Regions from separate parts of the Streptomyces sp. NPDC048111 genome, predicted to be linked through region 3. Evidence: riboswitches for the same ligand, from Rfam matches in the RefSeq annotation. Region 3 holds a riboswitch; each other region holds the start of a gene.
The links. Region 3 has a riboswitch for cobalamin ahead of metE (5-methyltetrahydropteroyltriglutamate--homocysteine S-methyltransferase). Riboswitches for the same ligand answer to the same signal wherever they lie in the genome.
Positions count from the first base shown of each region.

Region 1: linked by a shared signal. The riboswitch ahead of ACGF3I_RS17675 (HoxN/HupN/NixA family nickel/cobalt transporter) and the one ahead of metE (5-methyltetrahydropteroyltriglutamate--homocysteine S-methyltransferase) in region 3 are both predicted to bind cobalamin.
Region 2: linked by a shared signal. The riboswitch ahead of ACGF3I_RS27850 (ABC transporter substrate-binding protein) and the one ahead of metE (5-methyltetrahydropteroyltriglutamate--homocysteine S-methyltransferase) in region 3 are both predicted to bind cobalamin.

Region 1 covers NZ_JBIDBD010000009.1:87,019-94,424, forward strand. The annotation lists gene ACGF3I_RS17645 (winged helix-turn-helix domain-containing protein) at 1-258, opposite strand, end outside; gene glnII (glutamine synthetase) at 629-1,660, opposite strand; gene ACGF3I_RS17655 (Gfo/Idh/MocA family protein) at 1,937-2,851, shown strand; gene ACGF3I_RS17660 (ArsC/Spx/MgsR family protein) at 2,966-3,325, opposite strand; gene ACGF3I_RS17665 (hypothetical protein) at 3,444-3,725, shown strand; gene ACGF3I_RS17670 (ArsR/SmtB family transcription factor) at 3,886-4,272, opposite strand; cobalamin riboswitch at 4,455-4,653, shown strand; gene ACGF3I_RS17675 (HoxN/HupN/NixA family nickel/cobalt transporter) at 4,682-5,791, shown strand; gene ACGF3I_RS17680 (ABC transporter ATP-binding protein) at 5,842-7,406, opposite strand, start outside.
Region 2 covers NZ_JBIDBD010000024.1:44,835-52,240, reverse strand. The annotation lists gene ACGF3I_RS27870 (MoaD/ThiS family protein) at 1-145, opposite strand, end outside; gene ACGF3I_RS27865 (putative leader peptide) at 255-383, opposite strand; gene ACGF3I_RS27860 (ABC transporter ATP-binding protein) at 450-1,277, opposite strand; gene ACGF3I_RS27855 (FecCD family ABC transporter permease) at 1,312-2,340, opposite strand; gene ACGF3I_RS27850 (ABC transporter substrate-binding protein) at 2,378-3,352, opposite strand; cobalamin riboswitch at 3,386-3,518, opposite strand; gene ACGF3I_RS27845 (Mov34/MPN/PAD-1 family protein) at 3,575-3,997, opposite strand; gene ACGF3I_RS27840 (amino acid permease) at 4,082-5,542, opposite strand; gene ACGF3I_RS27835 (DUF2017 domain-containing protein) at 5,861-6,442, opposite strand; gene clpS (ATP-dependent Clp protease adapter ClpS) at 6,442-6,747, opposite strand; gene ACGF3I_RS27825 (nicotinate phosphoribosyltransferase) at 7,022-7,406, shown strand, end outside.
Region 3 covers NZ_JBIDBD010000004.1:265,978-273,383, reverse strand. The annotation lists gene ACGF3I_RS11225 (MAB_1171c family putative transporter) at 1-955, shown strand, start outside; gene ACGF3I_RS11220 (SDR family NAD(P)-dependent oxidoreductase) at 1,356-2,207, opposite strand; cobalamin riboswitch at 2,609-2,758, shown strand; gene metE (5-methyltetrahydropteroyltriglutamate--homocysteine S-methyltransferase) at 2,945-5,263, shown strand; gene ACGF3I_RS11210 (hypothetical protein) at 5,537-5,947, opposite strand; gene ACGF3I_RS11205 (DUF6177 family protein) at 6,063-7,406, opposite strand, start outside.

The DNA.
Region 1 (7,406 bases), on a different contig from region 3:
GGGGGCCGCGGCGAGCAGCGGGGGCTGCTGGTCGGCGGGGACCAGGACCAGGTAGCCCACCATCGCGGGGCGGCCCGGCACGGCGGGCAGGGTGTGCTGCGGGGCGGGCAGCCAGGTGGCGCCCGGCGGCAGGAAGTCGACGACGCGGGGGGCGGCCGGCCGGGCCACCTCGTCGCGGTCCACGGCTCGCAGCCGGTTGCGGCCCAGGGGCAGGGGGGTGGTGGCGTCGGGCGTCGGGAGGGTACGGGTGTTCGCCATGAGGGGTCAGCTCTTTCGCGCGAGGAAGTCGTCGGGGACGTACGTCGTGGCGCGCGGGCCGAAGGCCTGGAGTGGATCGAGGCGTTAGAGGGCCGGCGCGTTCGTCGCGCGGCAACACACCCGGTCGAAGTCGTGGTCCTGACGGGACGGCCAGAACGGCTCGAGGTCGGTGCGACCTGTCGCGGGGCTCTGGAGGCTGGTCATGTCCCCATTCAACCAGACGATCCGTCCGGCGCAGCAGCCCCCTCCCACGGACTGGTACGGACTCCTGGCGCAGCGTGACCGGAATCCGCCCCCGCCCCGGCGCCGGCATGCCGAAGGGCGCCCGCCGGGCAACGGCGGGCGCCCTTGCGGAAGTTGGGGCTCCGGATCAGACCTGGCCGGCCTTTTCCAGACCGGTGCAGCAGGTGTCGACGATGAGGCGGGTCACCACGTACGGGTCGACGTTGGCGTTGGGACGCCGGTCCTCGATGTACCCCTTCTTGTCCACCTCGACCTGCCAGGGGATGCGCACCGAGGCGCCGCGGTCCGAGACGCCGTACTTGTACTGGTCCCAGGGCGCCGTCTCGTGCAGACCGGTCAGGCGGTCGTCGATGCCCGCGCCGTAGTTCTTGACGTGGTCCATCGGCTTGGAGCCCTCGCCGAGCGCCTCGCACGCGGTGATGATCGCGTCGTAGCCCTCGCGCATCGCCTTCGTGGAGAAGTTGGTGTGCGCGCCCGCGCCGTTCCAGTCGCCCTTGACCGGCTTGGGGTCCAGGGTGGCCGAGACGTTGAAGTCCTCGGCGGTGCGGTAGAGCAGCCAGCGCGCGATCCACAGCTGGTCGGAGACCTCGAGGGGGCCCACCGGGCCGACCTGGAACTCCCACTGGCCCGGCATGACCTCGGCGTTGATGCCGGAGATGCTCAGACCCGCGGCCAGGCAGTGGTCGAGGTGCTTCTCGACGATCTCGCGGCCGAAGATCTCGTCCGCGCCGACGCCGCAGTAGTAGCCGCCCTGCGCGGCCGGGAAGCCGCCCACGGGGAAGCCGAGCGGGCGGGCGCCGTCGAAGAAGGTGTACTCCTGCTCGATGCCGAAGATCGCCTCCTGGCCGGCGAACCGCTCGGCCACCGGGCGCAGCAGCGCACGGGTGTTGGAGGCGTGGGGCGTGCCGTCGATGTCGAAGACCTCGCACAGCACCAGGACGTTCGCACCGCCGCGGATCGGGTCCGGGCAGGAGAAGACCGGCTTCAGGACGCGGTCCGATGCGTGGCCCTCGGCCTGGTTGGTGCTGGACCCGTCGAAGCCCCAGACGGGCAGCTCTTCGGCGGCGACGGGCGAACCGGCCATGATCTTCGTCTTGGAACGGAGCTTGGCGGTCGGCTCGGTGCCGTCGATCCAGATGTACTCGGCCTTGTACGTCACGGAAGCCATCCTTTGCGGGGAGCTGCGGGAGCTGGGAGTGCTGCGCGCTGCCACGCTGCGGCGCTGCTGTATGCCCCGCAGCCTCACACCCCGGGATTTCCCGTCCGTTGCCCGTATGTGAACCCGGTGTTACCTGGGGCCGCGGGAAGCGGCCCGGAGGCCCGTTCCTGTGCGGATCGTCCGAGAACGGCACCGGAGGTCTCGGCGGTTCGTATACGTCGCGGGCCCCGTCCCGCCGTCGGCGCCCCCGTACGTCACTCGGGGCACACTGGTCCCATGACCCACACCGCCAGCACCCCTCGCATAGGTCTCCTCGGCACCGGCCCCTGGGCCGCGGCCACCCACGCCCCCGCGCTCGCCAGGCATCCGGGCGTCGCGTTCGCAGGGGTGTGGGGCAGGCGGCCGGAGGCGGCGGCGGTGATCGCGCGCGAGCACGGGGTGGCGGTCTACGAGGACGCGGACGCGCTGTTCGCGGACTGCGACGCGGTCGCGTTCGCCCTGCCGCCGGACGTCCAGGCCCCGCTCGCGGTGCGCGCCGCCGCGGCGGGCTGCCAGCTGCTCCTGGACAAGCCGGTCGCCACCACGGTGGCCGGCGCCCACGAGGTGGCGGACGCGGCCGAGCGCGCCGGTGTCGCCTCCGTCGTCTTCTTCACGCTGCGCTTCGCCGAGGAGACCGCGGCCTGGGTGGCCCGACAGGCCGCCGCCGGCGGCTGGTTCACCGGCCACGCCCGCTGGTACGGGTCGCTGTTCACCCCGGGCGCCGAGCGCAGCCCCTACGCGGCCTCGCCCTGGCGCGGCGACAAGGGCGCGCTCTGGGACGTCGGCCCGCACGCGCTGGCCGTCCTGACCGGCGTGCTCGGCGAGGTCACCGGCCTGACGGCCGCGGCGGGCCCGGGCGACACCGCCCACCTGGTCCTGCGGCACGCCTCGGGCGCGTCGAGCACGGCCGACCTGAGTTTCACCGCGCCGCCGGCCGCCGCGGGCGTCGAGGTGTCGCTCCTGGGCGAGGCGGGCCACGAGGTCATGCCGGGCTGGGGCGGTGCGCTCGACGCGTTCGCGAGCGCCATCGACGCCCTGCTCGAAGCGGCCCGCACGGGGGTGCCGCACCCGTGCGACGCCCGGTTCGGCGCCCGGGTGACCGAGCTTCTGGCGGACGCGGAGGCGCAGTTGGGGCGGGGCCGGGGCCGCTGAGGGGCGGGGCCGGCGGGGGCCGGTGCGGGCGGCCGGTACCGGGCGGCCCGGGCAGGACCGCACCCCGCCGCCCCGGGCCGCACCCCCAGCCGAGCCCCCCAGCCCCGCCCCGCCTCAGCGGGACAGTGCGTCGCGGACGGCCTCTTCGCTGCGGGCCACCAGCGCCGTGCCGTCGTCCGCCGTGATGATCGGGCGCTGGATCAGCTTGGGGTGCTCGGCGAGCGCGGAGATCCAGCGCTCGCGGGCGTCCGCGTCCCGCGGCCAGTCCTTGACCCCGAGCTCCTTGGCGTCGGCCTCCTGTGTACGCGTGATGTCCCACGGTTCGAGGCCGAGCCGGTCGAGCACGGCGCGGATCTCGTCGGGCGAGGGCACGTCCTCCAGATAGCGGCGCACCGTGTACCGGGCGCCCTCCGCGTCCAGCAGGTCCACCGCGCTGCGGCACTTCGAGCAGGCCGGGTTGATCCAGATCTCCATGGCCGCCAGGGTACCCGGGCCCGCTCCCCAAAGCCGGTCTGGCCAGGGGCGATTGTCAGTGCCCCCCAGTAAAATCGAAGCAGTAAGTGAGGGTTCCCGACTGCCCAGGAGGATGCCCATGACCGCTGCCGTACTCACCTCGCACGCCCCGAAACAGCTGTCCCTCCAGCCCCTGCGAAAGGTGCCGCTGCCCGCCGGGCGTCCGCGCGCGTGGTACGAGTCCCACAACCGGCGTCTGAAGGCCATGCGCCTGGCCATCGCCCTGCTCGACACGGGCGTCTACCGGCCCGAGCAGGCGCCGGACCGGGCGATACGCGCGGTGGCCGCGCTGATCGGCGTCCACCCGCCCTCGGAAGCGACGTGCCGCATGGTGCGTGCGCTCATCTACGACGGCCGCTGAGCCGGGCGGGGCGCGGCTTCGCGTCCGTCGCCGGGTGAGGAGGAGTGCCGAGCGGCGGTCCGGCCCCGGCCGGGCCGTCGCGTCCGCGGTACGCCCCTGACCAACTCTTCCCGGGGTTACCTCAACTGACGTTGCCGACAAACCACTTGGGGCAGTTGCCCTATTCGTCCAGCGCGTCCCATGTGTCCGACCCGCCCTGCTCGCCGTACTCGTCGAGCAGCCGCGCCGTCGCTCCGTCGACGATGCGGTAGCGCACCACCCGGCCCTCCTTCTCGCCGGCCACCGTCCCGGCCGCCCGCAGCAGCCGCAGCGCCTGCGAGACGGCGGGGTCGCGCATGCCGGTGGCCACCGCCAGGTCGGAGACGGCGAGCGGGCCCGCCCGGTGCAGGGCGAGCAGCAGGGCGAGCCGGTTGGCGTCGGCGAGCAGGGCGAACCGGTCGGCCCAGGCCCGCACCCGGTCCGGGGCGCCGATGGCCGCGATGGCTTCGCAGACCCGGTGGCCGTCGATGGTGCGGTGGCCTGCGCGGTCGGCGGGGACGAGATGCATGCGGCCATCCTTCCAGGGCCCGCCCCCGGTTCCCGGCCGGGTGCGGTCCGTGCCCGCTTCCTCCCGCGGTTCCCGCCCGCTTCCTCCCGCCGTTCCCCGTGCCCGCGCGAGGGCGGGAGGCGGTGATGTGTGATCTTCGATACCTGCACAGCTGTGCAGCTGTGCGGGCAACTCCCCTGCGTCTAGGGTGGGCTGGCCGTGGTGTTCGGGAAGACCGGTGCGAAACCGGAGCGGCCCTCGCCACTGTGATCGGGTTTCCCGGGGTTCCGGGGAGCGGTCGTCCCCCAGCGCGCCACTGGCCAGGATCCACCTGACCGGGAAGGCCGGGACGACGGCACCCACCCGTCAGCCAGGAGACCGGCCGCGGCATCTCACGAAGTGATCCACGAGGTGCTGGAGCGTGACCCGCATGACCCTGCCCGTTCGCACGTCCCCCGACCCGGGCACCCTCGCCGTGCCCTCCTTCCGCTGGCGACGCGAGGACACCCTCCGCACCGCCGTCCTCCTCGCGGTGATAGCCGCCCTCCACGTCGTCGCCTTCGGCGTCCTGTTCCTGCTCGTCGCCCCCGCGCACTACGCGGTGGGCACCAAGACGTACGGCATCGGACTCGGCATCACCGCGTACACCCTCGGTATGCGGCACGCCTTCGACGCCGACCACATAGCGGCCATCGACAACACCACCCGCAAGCTGATGGCCGACGGCAAGCGGCCGGTCTCCGTCGGCTTCTGGTTCGCGCTCGGCCACTCCAGCGTGGTCGTCGTCATGGCCGGCCTCGTCGCCGGGGGCGCCCAGCTCGCGGGCACCCTGATGGACGAGGACTCCCGCGCCCACCAGGTGCTCGGCATCGTCGGAACCACCGCGTCCGGCTCCTTCCTCTACCTCATCGCCGCGCTCAACCTGGTCGCCCTGTTCGGCATCCTGAAGGTGTTCCGTGCGATGCGCTCGGGAGCGTACGACGAGAAGGAGCTCGAAGCGCACCTGGACTCACGAGGGTTCATGAACCGCGTCCTCGGCCGCTTCACCAAGTCCATCTCGCGGCCCGGCCAGATGTTCCCGCTCGGCTTCCTCTTCGGTCTCGGCTTCGACACCGCGACCGAGGTCACCCTGATGGTGATGGCCGGCACGGGCGCCGCCGCCGGACTGCCCTGGTACGCGATCCTGTGCCTGCCGCTGCTGTTCGCGGCGGGGATGAGCCTGTTCGACACGCTCGACGGCACGTTCATGAACTTCGCCTACCAGTGGGCGTTCTCCAACCCGGTCCGCAAGGTTTACTACAACCTCACCATCACCGGCCTGTCGATCGCGGTGGCCTTCTTCATCGGCACCATCGAACTCGTCGGCGTGATGCACGAGAAGTTCGACCTCACCGACCCGGTGAGCGGCTGGATCGCGGCCCTTGACCTGGACAACGTCGGCTTCGTGATCGTCGGTCTTTTCGTGGTGGTGTGGGCGGCGGCGCTGGCGTACTGGCGGCTGGGGAACGTCGAGCAGAAGTGGGCGGCGGGACGGGTGTGAGCGCGGGGTGCCCCGGGGCGGGGCGGGGCTGAGCACCGGGTGCCCCGGGCTCAGCCGGTGCCGTTCGTGCCGCCCGTGCCGCCCGCGCCGCCCGCGCCGCTCGTGCTGCCCGTGCCGTTCGCCCCGTTCGTGCCCCGGTCGTTCTGCAGCAGCCACAGCTCCCTGAACAGGCCCTCCCGCGCGACGAGTTGGGGGAAGGTGCCCTCCTGGACGACCCGGCCGTGGTCGAGCACCACGATGCGGTCCGCGACGGCGACGTTGGCCAGGCGGTGGGTCACCAGGACCACCGCACGGTCGCGGGCGACGGCCCGCAGGCCGGTGAAGATGCGGTGCTCGGCGCGGGCGTCCAGGGCGCTCGTCGGCTCGTCCATCACGAGCAGACCGGCGGGCCGGTGGAAGGCGCGGGCGATGGCGATCCGCTGCCACTGCCCGCCGGACAGCTCCACGCCCCCGAACCACTCCCGCGCGAGCAGCGTGTCGAGTCCGCTGCGGAGCCCGTCGACGACCTCCGCGGCGCCGGAGGCGACGGCCGCCCGGGTCACCGCCGCGTCGCCGCCGTGCGGCTGGCCGAGCGTGATGTTGTCACGGGCGGACATCGGCCAGTGCGCGAAGTCCTGCGGCACCACGGCCGTCCGGCGCCACAGGGCGAGCGGATCGCACTCCTCCAGCGCGACGCCGTCCCAGGTCACGGCGCCCTCGCTCGGCAGGTAGAGCCCGGTGAGCAGCTTGCTGAGGGTGGTCTTGCCCGACCCGTTCTCCCCCACGAGCGCGAGCACCTCGCCCCTGCGCACCTGGAGCGTGACCTTCTCCAGGGCGGGCCGCTCGCTGCCGGGATAGCGGTACGTGAGCGACTCGGCCCGCACCACCTCGGGCGGGGGCGGGGCGAGGGTGCCGCGCGCCATCCGGTGGCCGCCGGCCTCCTCGATGAACTCCGCCCAGTCGTCCAGGTAGAGGCCGGTGCGGAACAGCCGGGTGCCGTAGCCGACGGCGCCGTGCAGCGAGGAGGACACGGTACGCAGCGCGAACACCGCGGTGCCGGCCGAGGCCACCGACATCCGTCCCGAGCCGAGCAGCCAGGCCAGCGCCGCCCACACCACGCCCGCGGCGAGCCCGCCCGCCAGCGCGCCGAGCACCGAGTAGCGGGCGCCCTGGTGAGCGGCCCGGTCGGTCGCGGCGTCCACCCGGCGTCCGATGGCCCGGTAGCGTTCGAGCAGGAAGTCGGCCATCGTGCCGGCCCGCAGCTGGTCGGCGGTGTCCTTGTCGATCACGAACCAGCGCAGCAGGCTCAGGGTGCGCCGCTCGGCGCTCATCGCCCGCGACGCCTCGTAGTGCACCCGCGCGGCCCGTACGCCGGCGATGCCCTGGGGGAGCGCGGCGAGCAGCAGCAGCGGCAGCAGGGCCGGGTGCAGTACGGTCACCACGCCGGCCGCCGCGACGAGCGAGGCCAGGCACGCCATCAGGTCCTGCGAGTCGGTCAGGAGCTGCTGGGCCACCTCGGCGCCCCGGTCGGCGGCCTCGCGCTTGTCGTTGAACCCCGGCTCGTCGTACGCCGACAGCTCGGCCCGTACGGCGGCGGCCAGCATCTGCATCTCGGCCTCGCGGGAGATCCGGGGCG
Region 2 (7,406 bases), on a different contig from region 3:
CGTCGACGATGCGCTCGCGGATGCCGGTGTGGCGGGCGTCGAGGTCGTTGAACAGGTCGGCGAGGGTGGCACCGCTGCCCTCGACGGCCTTGGCGCCGTCGGTGTAGGTGCGGAGGATGGTCGGGATGCGGACCTCGATGGCCATGGCGTGGGCTCCTGATCGGAAGGAAGAGGCAGGGGGCGCGGCTCGGACTCGGGTCCGCGCGCCGCACGCCGGGGGCGTGCGGTGGTGCTTCGGTGCGGGGCGCGCGGCGTCAGAGCGCGGCTGCGCGGGCCGTACAGATCGCGCTGGCGAGACGGCACAGGTCGACGTGCAGCCGCGCCACGAGCAGCAGGGCGGGGCCACTGCTCGGCGTCTTGTCGCTCACGTCGTTCGAAACCATGGGGTCATCGTATAGATTCCCGGCCCGCTTCCCGGAATGTGATCTCGCATCATGGACGGATCTTGCTCAGGATGTGGTCGCACGGGGTTCGGGCCGGGCCCCGGACGCGGTCGTGGCGCGGTCGGGCGGCAGGTAGACCACGGTGGGAGCGCCGGTCGCCGGGTGGATGCCCACCTCGGCGTTCACCCCGTACACCGCCGCGAGGAGCTCGGCCGTCAGGACCTCGGCGGGTGCTCCGGCGGCGACGATCCGGCCGCCGTCCAGGACGCAGATGCGGTCGCAGTAGTACGCGGCGAGGTTCAGGTCGTGCAGTGCGAGCAGGTTGGTGGTGCCCAACTCCCTTATCAGGGACAGGACTTCGAGCTGGTAGCGGATGTCGAGGTGGTTGGTCGGCTCGTCCAGGACGACGACGTCCGGCTCCTGGACCAGGGCCCGGGCCACCAGGGCACGCTGGCGCTCGCCGCCGGACAGCGACGGGAAGGGCCGCCCGGCGAGGCCGGCGATGCCGACGCGGGCCAGCGCCTCGCGCACCAGGGCGTCGTCGGCGGCGGTGTCGGCCTCCCAGAAGCGGTGGTGCGGGGAGCGGCCCATGGCGACGATCTCGCGGACGGTGAGCTCGATGCCGGCGGCGCCGGAGTCCTGCGGGACGGTGGCGATGCGGCGGGCGCGGGCCCTGGCCGGCAGCGCGTGCAGATCGGCGCCGTCGAGCAGGACGCGTCCCGCGGTGGGGCGCAGGGTGGCGTAGACGCAGCGCAGCAGGGTGGTCTTGCCGCTGCCGTTGGGGCCGACCAGGCCGACGGTCTCGCCGGGGGCGGCCTCCAGGGTGATGTCGCGGAGCAGGGTCCGGCCCTGGGGGGTGGTGTAGGTCAGGGCGTCGGTGCGCAGGGTCGTCATGCGGGGCTGCCTTCCGCGCGGGCGCGCAGGGTCGTCATGCCGGGCCGCCTTCCGCGCGGGCGTCCCGGCCGCGCAGCATCCACAGGAAGAACGGGCCGCCGGTGAGGGCGGTGAGGACGCCGACGGGGATGTCGCGCGGGGCCGCCACGGTGCGGGCCGCGAGGTCGGCCAGGACGAGGAAGCCGGCGCCGCCGAGGGCCGCGACCGGCAGCAGGGTGCGGTGGGCGGCGCCGACGGCCATCCGGGCGGCGTGCGGCACCATCAGGCCGACGAAGCCGATGGCCCCGGTGTACGCGACGAGGACGCCGGTGAGCAGCGAGGCGAGCACGAAGACGCCCGCGCGGAAGCGACCGGTGTCGAGGCCGAGCACGGTGGCGCCCTCCTCGCCGACGAGCAGCAGGTCGAGCGGGCGGGCCAGGGCGATCAGGGCGAGGGTGCCGAGGCCCAGGGTCGCGGCGGGCAGGGCGAGCATGTCCCAGCGGGCGCCGCCGAGCCCGCCGAGCGTCCAGTGCAGGACTTCCTGGACGTGTTCGGCGCTCGCGGAGGTGACCAGGATGAGGCTGGTGAGGGCGGACAGGACGTAGGAGACGGCGACCCCGGCGAGGACGAGGCGGCCTCCGGTGAGCGAGCCCGCGCGCCGGGCCAGCGCGTACACGACGACGAGCGCGGCCAGGGCCCCCGCGAAGGCGGCGGCGGGCAGGGCCACGGTGGTGGCGACCCCCGCCCCCACGCCGAGGACGATCACGGCGACGGCCCCGGCGGAGGCGCCGCTGGAGACGCCGAGCAGGAAGGGGTCGGCGAGCGGGTTGCGCACGAGGGCCTGGAGCACGGTGCCGATGACGGCGAGGCCCGCCCCGGTGACCGCCCCCAGCACGACGCGGGGCGCCCTGACCTCAAGGACGATCGTGCGGTACGGGGAGGGCCCGGCGGCACCGGTGACGATGTCGAGCACCTGCCCGGTCGGAATCCGCACCGAGCCGAGCGCGAGCCCGGCGGTGGCGGCGGCCAGCAGCACGAGGCCGAGCGCGGCGAGCAGCCCGGCGTAGCGCAGCCGCCCGGTCACGTCCGGGTCCCTTCCTCGGCGGCGCCGTCCGCCGACCTCACTGCCCGGCCCCCGCCCGCAGCTGCGCCGCCAGTTTCGTCACTGCGCCGGGTGCGCGGACGCCCGTGACCATGTCGGACAGGGGCAGCACCGCGAAGCTGTCGTTCTTGACGGCGGGGACGGAGGCGAGGGCCGGGTCGTCGCGCAGGCGCTTCTTCTTCGCCTCCACGCTCGTGCCGCCGTAGTCCAGGATCAGGATGGTCCGGGGGGCGCGGGCCACCACGTTCTCCCAGCTCGCGTCACCGAAGGAGGCGCCCTTGAGGTCGTCGGCGAACACGTTGCGACCGCCGGCCCGCCGCACGATGTCGTTGCCGATGCCCTTGCCGCCGACGGTGAACGCCGTCTTGTCGCCGCTGTCGTAGACGAAGACGGGGACGGGCGCCCCGCCCGTGGGGGTCGCCTTCGCGTTGGTGGCCTCGGCCTCCTTCACCCATGCCTCGGCCCGCTCGGGCACCCCGAAGGTGCGGCCGACCTCGCGGACCTCCTGGTACACGTCGTCCATCGTGGTGGCCGGGCCCTTGGGGCAGTTCTCCACGTTGAGGCGGGTCTTGATGCCGCTCTTGGCGAGTGCCTCGCGACCGCGGCCCTCGCCGGCGGCGAACGCCGAGGCGTAACCGCCGTAGACGTAGTCCGGGTTGGCGGCCAGGAGCTTTTCGTAGGAGGGGTACTGGGCGGCCAGGACCGGGACGGAGCGGTAGTCGGCCGCGTACCGCGGCAGGACCGCGTCGTCCAGGTAGGCCGTGCCGGCCAGGGACTTGGCGAGGCCGAGGGCGAGCATCACCTCGGTGGCGTGCTGGTTCATCGTCACGGCCCGCTTCGGGGGCTCGGTGAACGTGGTCGTCACCCCGCAGTTGGTGACGGTGTACGGAAAGCCGGGCGCGGTGGCGCGGGCGGCCTCGGGCTCGGCCCGCGTGGTGCACGAGGCGAGCGGGAACAGCAGGGCGGCGGCCAGGGCCGCGCGGCGCCAGGACATGGCTGAGCTCCTCCAAGGGGATTTCCACGTCCCCTGTCGTCGGGAGAAGGCGGCAGGTCAGTTCCTGGCTCCCGGCTCCGCGGCGCGCGCGGAGCCGGTCACAGTGGCGGGACCGTGCCGGATTCGCACCGGCTTCCTGGGTCCTACCGCCCGTTGATCATGTGCGTGGTCGATCGTGTGCGTCTCCGGACAGTATGCGCGATCTCCGGGCCCCGGTATCCCTCAGTAGGCCTCTACGACCCTTACGTCTTCCTCCGTGATCACACCGTCCACGATGCGGTACGAGCGGAACTGGAACTCGCCGGCCCCGTCCGTGTCCGCGGTGGAGACCAGGACGTAGTGGGCGCCCGGCTCGTTCGCGTACGTCACGTCGGTGCGCGAGGGGTAGGCCTCGGTGGCGGTGTGGGAGTGGTAGACGATCACCGGCTCCTCGTCGCGGTCGTCCATCTCGCGGTAGAGCTTCAGCAGGTCCTGCGAGTCGAACTCGTAGAACGTGGGCGAGCGCGCCGCGTTCAGCATCGGGACGAAGCGCTCGGCGCGGCCGGTGCCCGCCGGGCCCGCGACCACACCGCACGCCTCGTCGGGGTGGTCGGCGCGGGCGTGCGCCACGAGCTGGTCGTACAGGGCCTGGGTGATGGTCAGCATGCGGCAAGGATAAGCAGACGGGCCGTTCCGTATCGAAGGACGATACGGAACGGCCCGCATGGTGAGAAGCGGCAGGTCAGCGCATCAGCTGCGCTTGGCGAACGCCTTGTTCTCGGGGTTCTTGGCCTTGAGGACCAGGTAGGAGACCCCGAGGATCAGGCCCCACAGCGGCGCGCAGTACAGCGAGACGCGGGAGTCCTTGTCGACGCCCATCATCACGATGACCAGGAAGATGAAGATGAGCGCGAACCAGCTGGTCCAGGGGGCGCCCGGGGCGCGGAAGCTGGACTGCGGGAGCTCGCCCCGGTCGGACTTGGCGCGGTAGCGGATCTGGCAGACCAGGATCATGATCCAGGCCCACATGCCGGAGATCGTGGCGAAGGAGACCACATAGGTAAAGGCCTTGCCGGGGGCAACGTAGTTGATCCAGACACCGACCAGCATGAGCGCCGCGGAGACCGTGGTGCCGACCAGCGGGGTGCCGCTCTTGGTGAGCTTGGTCAGGACCTTCGGGCCCTGGCCGTTGAGCGCGAGGTCGCGCAGCATGCGGCCGGTGGAGTACATGCCCGAGTTGCAGGAGGACAGCGCGGCGGTCAGGACGACGAAGTTGACGATGCCGGCGCCGATACCGAGGCCCATCTTCTGGAAGGCGGCGACGAAGGGGCTCACGTCCGGGGTGAACTCGTGCCACGGGACGACCGAAAGGATCATGACCAGGGCGCCGATGTAGAAGACGGCGATGCGCCACGGGACGGTGTTGATGGCCTTCGGCAGCGTCTTCTCGGGGTCCTTGGACTCGCCCGCGGTCACACCGACCAGCTCGACGGCGAGGAAGGCGAACATCACGATCTGCAGGGTCATCAGCGTGCCGCCGATGCCCTTGGGGAAGAAGCCGTGGTCGTTCCACAGGTTGGCGACGGTGGCGGTGTCCGCCGCGTCCGAGAAGCCGACGGTCAGGATGCCGGCGCAGATCAGGATCATGCCGACGATGGCGGTCACCTTGACCATGGAGAACCAGAACTCCAGCTCACCGAAGAGCTTCACGGAGATGAGGTTCACGGCGTAGAGGATCAGCGTGAAGATCAGGGCGTAGACCCATTGCGGGATGCTGCCATGTGTCCAATAGGACATGTACTGGGCGGCCGCGGTGACTTCGGTGATGCCGGTGACGACCCAGAAGAGCCAGTACGTCCAGCCGGTCACATAGCCCCAGAACGGCCCGACGAACTCACGGGCGTACTCCGAGAAGGAGCCCGACACCGGGCGGTACATGAGCAGCTCGCCGAGGGCGCGCATGATGAAGAAGATGACGACGCCCGCGATGGCATACGCCAGGATGAGGCTGGGGCCGGCTTTGGAAATACCCTTGCCCGCGCCGAGGAACAGGCCGGTGCCGATGGCACCGCCGATCGCGATCATCTGGATCTGCCGGGCCCCGAGGCCCCGCTGGTATCCCTCGCCCGAGCCTTCGCTCGCGTGGGCGGTCCCCGCGGCCTCATTGCCGGCAGGACGGTCTCCGTGCTGGTCGACCTGCGCTGAGGTCATGGTGGTGCGCCTTTCTCCATGCTGACCCGTCCGCCTCGTCACGAAGCGACGGATCAGGTCCTGATCCCCCCGGATGTGGATGGAGTGCCACCGGCGGTCTGCCGGTCGAAGCGCCCCCGGGAACATGGGTGGCGTCCCCGGGTGGTCGTGAAGATTTATCACGGCCTTATGGGTGATCCCCAGCGGGTGGTGTGACACACAGCACAGGAAGAAGCGGACAAACGTCCGTCAATATGACAATGCAGGTCGATGTGGTGACGGGATCGTTATACGGATTTGAGCGTCCGCTGAGCGAACAGCCCCGCAGCGGCCGATCCGTCAGGCCATCAGGGTGTCGATCAGTGTTTCCTGCAGCACACCGAGCCACAGATACGCCATCACCATCGGCTTGCGCGGGTCCTCGTCCGGCAGCCGGTAGAGCTCGCCGCCCTCGTCCTCGTCGGTGATGTCGAGCCGGGTCGCGATGGTCAGGCGCAGGTCGTTGAGCGCGCCCAGCCAGTGCGGGGAGTCCTCGGCGGTCAGCTTCAGGACGGCCCCGCCGTCACCCCTGGGGGTCAGCGCGTCGAGGCCGTGGACGACCGCGAGGGCGTCGGTGCGCTTGCGGGTCCGCAGGTCGTTCTCGGTGAAACGCCTGAACTCGGCCGATTTCGCGCGCAGTTCCTCGCTCTCCTCGCTCGCGTACGCCTCGGGGAAGAGGCGCGCGAGCGCCGGGTCGGCGGGCGGCTCGCTCGGGCCCTCGGCGAACAGCGCGGCCAGCGGGTCCTCGTCCTCGGCCGGCTCGTCGCCCGGGCCGATGAGTTCGAGCAGCTGGACGGCGAGCGAACGCAGGATGGCGATCTCGATCTCGTCGAGCGCGACGGCCGCGCCGCCGCCGGGCAGCGCCTCGAAGTGCCCGGCCATCAGCCGCGGTCCTGGGTGAGGGTGGCCCACAGGCCGTAGCCGTGCATCGCCTGCACGTCGCGTTCCATCTCCTCGCGGCTGCCGCTGGAGACCACGGCCCGTCCCTTGTGGTGCACGTCGAGCATCAGCTTGTGGGCCTTGTCCTTCGAGTAGCCGAAGTAGGTCTGGAAGACGTACTGCACATAGCTCATCAGGTTGACGGGGTCGTTGTGGACGAGCGTCACCCAGGGCACGTCGGGCTCGGCGACGGGCAGGCTCGACTCCGCCGACTCGGGGCGTTCGATCTCTACGGGGGCAACGCTCACGACTCTGGGCGACCTTCGTCTCTTCTGCCGGGGATCCGGGGGTCGGCCCCGGCGGACACCTGCCTGCCGGGGGCCCGGGGCAACTCCCCCGGGCATCACCGCCACGGCCTCCATGCTGCCACCCGGGGCGGGGCATCGCACAAACGGACCCTAGAAATCGTCAGAGTGACGAGTATTCGGGGTAGCATCCCTCCAGGCCCCGGTCCTGGGGCCGGTTCCCGGATCCACGGCCGGCGTGCGCCCGGCCCGGACGAACGCGCGAAGGTGGCTCGCTGTGAATGCTGCGGACCTTGGGCTCCCGGTGGACGTGCCGTCGACCGCGCTCTTCACCGACCAGTACGAGTTCACGATGCTGCAGGCCGCCCTGAAGGCCGGCACGGCCGAGCGGCGCTCGGTCTTCGAGGTCTTCACCCGCCGCCTGCCCGAGGGCCGCCGCTACGGCGTGGTGGGCGGCACCGGACGCGTCCTGGACGCGGTCGAGAACTTCCGCTTCGACGCGGGTGTCCTCGGCTTCCTGCGCGACCACGACATCGTGGACGAGCCGACCCTGCGCTGGCTCTCCTCCTACCGCTTCAGCGGGGACATCTGGGGCTACCCCGAGGGCGAGGTCTACTTCCCCGGCTCCCCGATCCTGCGCGTCGAGGGCTCCTTCGCGGAGT
Region 3 (7,406 bases):
GGCCGGCGTCCACGCGGTGTCGCTGACCCGCAATGTGCTTGGGGTGCTCAGCGCCGGTCTTGTGCTGCTGTTCGTCGTCGACTCCACCCGTTCGTGCCGGATCCGGACCGTGGTGGTCGCGGGCCTGGCGGCGGCGATGGGCGCGCTGCTGGTGCTGGACCGGTTCGGCGGGGGCCGGGCGGGGCCCGGGGCCGCGCTCCAGGGCCCGGCCGATCCGTCGACCCTGTACTGGCTGATCCTCGTCGGCGCGCACCTGGCGGGTGACGCGGTCGCGGTCGTCGTCTGCCGGGGGTTCGGCCGGCGTGCCGACGACCGTGATCTCGTGTGGTCGCTGCGGCTGTTCGCGGCGGGCAGCGTCCTGGCCCTCGTCTTCTGGACGGGCTACCTGGCCAACATGTGCTTCCACACGCCCGCCGCGCTCCCCTATCTGTCGCTGGTGATCAGCGTGCACGGGCTCTTCCGCGCGGCGTCGCTGCTGGTACCCACCGCCACGGCCTGCGCGCGGGCGGTGTCGGACCTGCGCACGACCTGGCGGCTGTGGCCGCTGTGGCGCGATCTGGTGGTCGCGGTGCCCCAGGTGACGTTGACGAAGCCGCAGCGCACCCGGGTCCAGGACGTGCTGCGCCCGCGCTCCCCGCTGTCCCTCCAGGCGCACCGCCAGACCATCGAGACGTACGACGCGATGCTGGAGCTCCAGCAGTACGTCGGCCCGGACGCCTACGAGCAGGCGCTCCTGAGGGCCCGGCACGCGGGCCTGCACGGGGACCGGCTGACGGCGGTGGCCCTGGCGGGCGCCCTGGCCGCGGCCCGCCGCGCCAAACTCGCGGGCGCACCCCCGTCCCCGCCGCGCCCCCTGCCCGGGGTCGACCGGGGCAGCACGGTGACCCTGCTGGCGATCGCGCGGATCTGGCCGTATGTGTCGGGGGGTGGGGGGTCGTCGGGGGTGGAGGGTTGAGGGGACGGGCGTGCCCTCGGCGGTGTCGCACGGGGTGATCGGCGAGCCCGGCGCGGGGGCGCTGACGCGGGGCGGCTCGGGCCGGGTTGGAGCCCGGGGCCGGCTTTGTCGCGCGGGGTTGATGTGCGAGCCCGTGTACGCGAGGGCCCGCACTCGAAGACGTGCCCGCCGGATCGGAGCGCGGAGCCACCCCCGTCCGGCAGGGTGGCCCGCGGCCCGCACACGGGGGCCGCACTCGAAGACGTCCCCTCCCGGGCAGAGCACGGGTCGGCCGGCCCCGTCCGCCAGGCCGCCCGGGCAGAGCACAGGTCGGTCGGCCCCGTCCCCCAGGATGACCCGCGACCCGCACACGGGGGGCCCGCACACGAAAACGTCCCCACTCGGTGCCGCACCCGCCGACTCAGAGCGCGGAGTCGGCCCCGTCGCGCGGGGTGATCCGGAAGTCGAAGGCGAGGGTGCCCGGGTCGAGGGCGGTGGCGCCGCCGTCGATGGTGAGCACGGCGCCGTTGACGTAGGAGGAGGCCGGGGAGAGCAACCAGGCGATGGCCTCGGCGACTTCGCGCGCCTCGGCGGGCCGGCCCATGGGCAGCAGCCGGGTGGCCTCGGCGTAGGCGGCCTCGGCGCCGCCGTCCCCGAGCCCCGCCTCCTCGGCGAACCGGTTCATGCGCCGGTCGGCCATTTCGCTGCGCACCCAGCTGGGGCACACGATGTTGGAGCGGACGCCGAGGTGCGCGTAGTCGACCGCGACGGACCGGCCCAGCTGCATCAGGGCGGACTTGGAGACGGCGTACGGGGCGTTGCCGCGGCCGTTGCGCAGCGCGGAGACCGAGGCGACGGAGACGACCGCGCCGCGGGACTCGACGAGGTGCGGCAGGGCGGCGCGCAGGAGCAGCAGCGGGCCGGTGACGTTGGTGCGCATCACCTCGTCCCAGTCGTCGAGGGACATGTCGCCGACGGTTCCGCCGCGCCCGATACCGGCGTTGAGCACGACGCCGTCGAGGCGGCCGTAGGTGTCGAGGGCGGCACGCACGATGCCCTCGGCGGCCTCGGGGGTGCCGACGTCGCCGGGATGCGCGAGCGCCCCGGTCTCCCGCTCGAGCCGCCGCAACGGCTCGACGCGCCGCCCGCCGGCGACGACGGAGTGTCCCCCCTCGCCCAACAACCGAGCCGCGGCCTCCCCGATGCCGGACCCGGCACCGGTGACGATGACGACGCGCTTGTCGTGGGGGACGGCAACTGGCGTGGTGGTCATGGGAGGTTCGCTCTCTGATCGGGTGCGATGTGCGCGACGAATACGTTTCGCATCGTAGATCGGAGGGCGGAGGGCCGGATGATCTCGGCTGGGGAGGGTGGCTTGTTCTGGGGGATGGTCAGCGGGTCCGTGGGGTGAGGGGGCAGGCCACGGTGCACGGACCGCGTGCGTCATAAGGACTCGGCGCCCCGAAGTGGACGCGCCCCCGACCGCGGAGCGCGGCGGTCACTCAGGCCCTCGACCAGTCCGGCGCCGCCCTGCTGTGCGCGGCCGGGCTTCGAACGCGCAGCGTCCAGCCCAGCTCGCTCGGCAGCCTCCGGCCGGCAACGGCAGGTCGTGCCCCCGCTGGCGTAGGCTGGCCGCGCAGCTGGTTCGCCCCGTCCGCCAGGCGGGAGGCGTCGTAAGAGGGAACCCGGTGGAAATCCGGGACTGCCCCGCAGCGGTGAGCGGGAACGACCGCCGTCATACGCACTGGGTCCGTGCCGGGCCCGGGAAGCGACGGCCAGTAGGAGGCCTCCACGAGGAGGGCGTGCCCGCGAGTCCGAAGACCTGCCCGTTGCCCGTACGCGGACGATTCCGCGCGCGGACATCCCGGTGACCTCGTGGGCGGGTCGGCGTACATACCAGGCGGAAGACCGTGCCGTGAGGCGCACGTTCGTACCGTCCGGTCCGTCACCCCTTCGCGCTCTCGTCCCGTCGCCGGGATCTCAGGGATTCATCTCGCGAAGGAGATCTCCGTGACCACGAAGTCCGCAGCCGCGGCAGCACGGGCCACCGTGTACGGCTACCCCCGGCAGGGACAGGGCCGGGAACTCAAGAAGGCGATCGAGGGCTACTGGAAGGGCCGCGTCACCGCCGACACGCTGCGGGCCGGCGCCGTCCGACTGCGCCGCACCCACTGGCAGCAGCTCGCCGACGCCGGTGTGCACGAGGTGCCCACCGGTGACTTCTCGCTCTACGACCATGTCCTCGACACCACCGTCATGGTCGGCGCGATTCCGGAACGGCACCGGGCCGCCGTCGCCGCGGACCCGCTCGCCGGGTACTTCGCCATGGCGCGGGGCACACAGGACACCGCTCCGCTGGAGATGACGAAGTGGTTCGACACCAACTACCACTACCTCGTTCCGGAACTCGGCCCGGACACCGTCTTCACGGCCGACTCCACCCAGCAGGTCGCCGAGCTGCGTGAGGCCCTCGCGTTCGGCCTCGCGCCCCGGCCGGTGCTGGTCGGACCGGTGACCTATCTGCTGCTCGCCAAGCCCGCCCCGGGGGTGTCCGCCGGCTTCGGTCCGCTGACCCTGCTCGACCGGCTCCTTCCCGTGTACGCCGAGGTCCTCGCCGACCTGCGCGCCGCCGGCGCCCAGTGGGTCCAGCTCGACGAGCCCGCCCTGGCCCAGGACCGTACGCCGGCCGAACTCAACGCCGTCGCACGCGCCTACCGCGATCTCGGCGCACTCACCGGACGGCCGAGGATCCTCGTCGCTTCCTACTTCGACCGGCTCGGTGACGCCCTGCCCGTCCTCGCCAAGGCGCCGGTCGAGGGCCTCGCCGTCGACTTCACCGGACCGGCCGCCGCCAACCTCGACGCGCTCGCCTCGGTCGGCGGGCTCCCCGGCAAGCGTCTGGTCGCCGGCGTCGTCGACGGCCGCAACATCTGGGTCAACAACCTGGAGAAGTCCCTCGCCACCCTCGGCACTCTCCTCGGCCTCGCAGACCGGGTCGACGTCAGCGCCTCGTGCTCGCTCCTGCACGTCCCGCTCGACGCCGCCGCCGAGAAGGGGATCGATCCGCAGATCCTGCGCTGGCTCGCCTTCGCCCGGCAGAAGACCGCCGAGATCACCACGTTGGCGAGGGGCCTGTCGCAGGGGACCGGCGCGATCGCCGGGGAACTCGCGGCCAACCGCGCCGTTCTCGCCTCCCGTGCCGCCTCCCCCCTCACCCACGTCCTGGCCGTGCGGGCCCGCACCGAGGCCGTCACCGGGGCCGGCTCCCGCCGCTCGCGGCCCTACGCCGAGCGTGCCGCCGCGCAGCGGGCCCGCCTCGGTCTGCCCCTGCTCCCGACGACCACGATCGGCTCCTTCCCGCAGACCACGGAGGTGCGCACCGCCCGCGCCGACCTGCGGGCGGGCCGGATCGACTCGGCGGACTACGAGCAGCGCATCGAGGCCGAGATCCGTGAGGTGATCTCCTGCCAGGAGAAGATCGGGATCGACGTCCTGGTCCATGGGGAGCCCGAACGCAACGACATGGTGCAGTACTTCGCGGAGCGGCTCGACGGCTACCTCGCCACGGAGCACGGGTGGGTCCAGTCGTACGGCAGCCGCTACGTCCGGCCGCCGATCCTGGCCGGCGACATCTCCCGCCCCGCCCCGATGACGGTGCGCTGGACCTCGTACGCGCAGTCCCTCACGCACCGGCCGGTCAAGGGCATGCTCACCGGGCCCGTCACCATGCTCGCCTGGTCCTTCGTCCGCGACGACCAGTCCCTCGCCGACACCGCCCGGCAGGTCGCCCTCGCACTGCGCGACGAGGTGGACGACCTGGAGGCCGCGGGCACGTCGGTCATCCAGGTCGACGAGCCCGCCCTTCGCGAGACGCTGCCGCTGCGGGCCGCCGACCGCGCCGCGTACCTGGCCTGGGCGACCGAGGCGTTCCGCCTCACGACCGGCGGCGTACGGCCGGACACCCAGATCCACACCCATATGTGCTACGCCGAGTTCGGCGACATCGTCCAGGCCATCGACGACCTCGACGCCGACGTCATCAGCCTGGAGGCGGCCCGCTCCCACATGCAGGTCGCCCGCGAACTCGCCGCCCACGGCTACCCGCGCGGGGCGGGTCCGGGCGTCTGGGACATCCACTCCCCTCGCATCCCCTCCACGGAGGAGGCAACGGCCCTGCTCCGTAAGGGACTTGAGGCGATCCCCGCCGACCGGCTCTGGGTCAACCCCGACTGCGGCCTGAAGACCCGCGGCTGGCCGGAGACCCGCGCCTCCCTGGAGAACCTCGTGGCCGCCGCCCGTACCGTCCGCGGCGAGTCGTCCCCGTCCTGACACCTCAGGCCGATCTGCCGTCCGCGGCACAGGTTGCCGCGGCCGGCAGATCGGGCCTTGCGACGAGTTCACTGCTCCGCCTGCCGGGGCTTCGGCGGTTCGTTGTTGACGGAGACTGTCCCCGGTCCGGGGGAGCCCCGCCGCCGGTGTCTCGGCCGACGATCCGCGGCATGGCTCTGTTCACGAGAACGGCCAGCACCTGCTGAGAGTCCACGTCGACAAGGGATGCAGGCCCGAGAAGCGTCAACAGCCGGGCGGGGGCGCCGTGCTGGGCTATCGATGCACCTGCCATCCGCGGTCCGCCTCGGCGCGAGCCACTTCGGCGTCATACCGATCCGCGTCGAAGTGGAGCTCCGGCGGAGGGTGCGGCATGGAAGTGTGAGCCGCCCACGGAGCCTCCCAGTCCGACCACTGCACGATCTCTCCGAACCGCTGCACGACCACGGTCAGGAAGCCGCAGCAGCCACCGGTGCAATCGGGTTCCCCAAGCTCGATGCGGCGCGCCTCGGCGGTCGCCCGGAGAGGGCTGGGACCGCCGACCGGCAGCGCATCAGTCGCGTACGGTCCGCGGCCGCCTTCGCCGACCGCTTCCTCGACCACGTCCTCGCCGTTGACCCAGAACCGCACCTGGGCAGGGAACCGGGGGCCCGGCGGCAGAACCTTGATCTCCAAACGGTCGAACATCAGACCACCCTACGGGCCACGCCGGCGTCACCGCGCGGCCCAGCTGGCGCCCACTTCCGCCCGAACGCAGACGTCTCTACGAGAACGCCGGATCAGCGACCTTGACGAGACGAACCTAGTCGCGGCCGCCGTTCAAGTACTCGCCGATCCGGTGCAAGCTCCGCCAGGCGGAGGGATCGGTGCTGTCGCCCAACGTGATGTGCAGGGCCGGGCGGGCAGCTGGGCCGAGTGGCACGGGGGCCAGGTCGGCCAGGGCGCGGCGCGTGCGGTCGAGGCCGAGGTCCGCCGTGGCACGGGGACCGAGGGTGAACGAGATGGGGGCGGACGGCGGTTCGTAGTGTGCCGGCGCCGTCAGGTCGGCTCGGGCTGGGCGCAGCTCGGTGACCATCGTGGCGAGTTCGTGCCGTTCGGCGAGGGCTTCCGCCAGTTTCGGCAGCACGTCCAGGGGAGGGCGCCGGCCGGCGGTGTGGCCGAGGGCCAGGGTGATGTGTTCCTCGATGCCGGCGCGGGTGTGGGCGATGCGGATGGTGGCGATGGCCGGTCTCTCGGGAGCGCCGACCACGACGAGCCAGGTGGGGGTCGAGCTTCGTGCCCTGTCGCGGGCCAGAGCCGTCAACTGGCCGCGTGACCAGGGCAGGTTGACGGGCTCCGCGGTGGACCATCCGGCGGGCATGGCGCCGGTGAGCAGCTGCCAGGCGCATTCCAGGGCTCCCCCGAGGACGAGTTGGTCGGTGGCGGGGTGGATGGTGCGCAGCGACAGCACCAGCTGCTGTCCGTCGGCTGCTCGGGGGCGCTTGAACGGCGGGGTGATGCGCGGTCGCCCGTCGGGGCCGGCGGCCGGAATGAAGTGGCCTTCGTTCCAACGCAGTTCGGATCCGGTGAGGCCGTCGTAGTAGCCGTGTTCGGGGTCCTGGATGACCCAACGGCCGGGTGCGCGGTCCAGGAGGGTGCGCAGGGGGAAGGTGAGCCGGGTGCTCGGCGGGGTGATGAGGTGGAGTTCGCGGCCGGTGCCGGTGGTGAAGCGGATGACGTCGGTCAGCCAGGCGGTGGCGGCCGCGACGGGGCGGTCATGGATGACGACGGCGGCTTTGCCGGTGAGTATGTCGATGCCCGTGGGGCCGGGCGCCGCCTGACCCGCGGGGTCGGTGTCGGGAACGGGGACGACGTCGGTGTGCGCGGCATCGCGCGGCCAGGCGGTGCCGCCGAGGACCGCCGTCAGCCGGCCCGCCACCGACCCGGCCAGCCGCCGGGCCTGCGCGACCGCGCTCGCGCCCCGCACCTCGGTCCACCACACCGGAACGGTGACCTCCCTGCCAACCGCCTGGCCGAGCAACCTGCTGGCCTCGCCCGGGACTTGGAGGAAGCGTGGCGCTTCGACGGAGACGAGGGGCTGACCGTCGCCCCGGCACAGCTCCGCGGCCGCGCCGCCCGCTGCCCGGTTCACCCTCAGGTCCGGGCC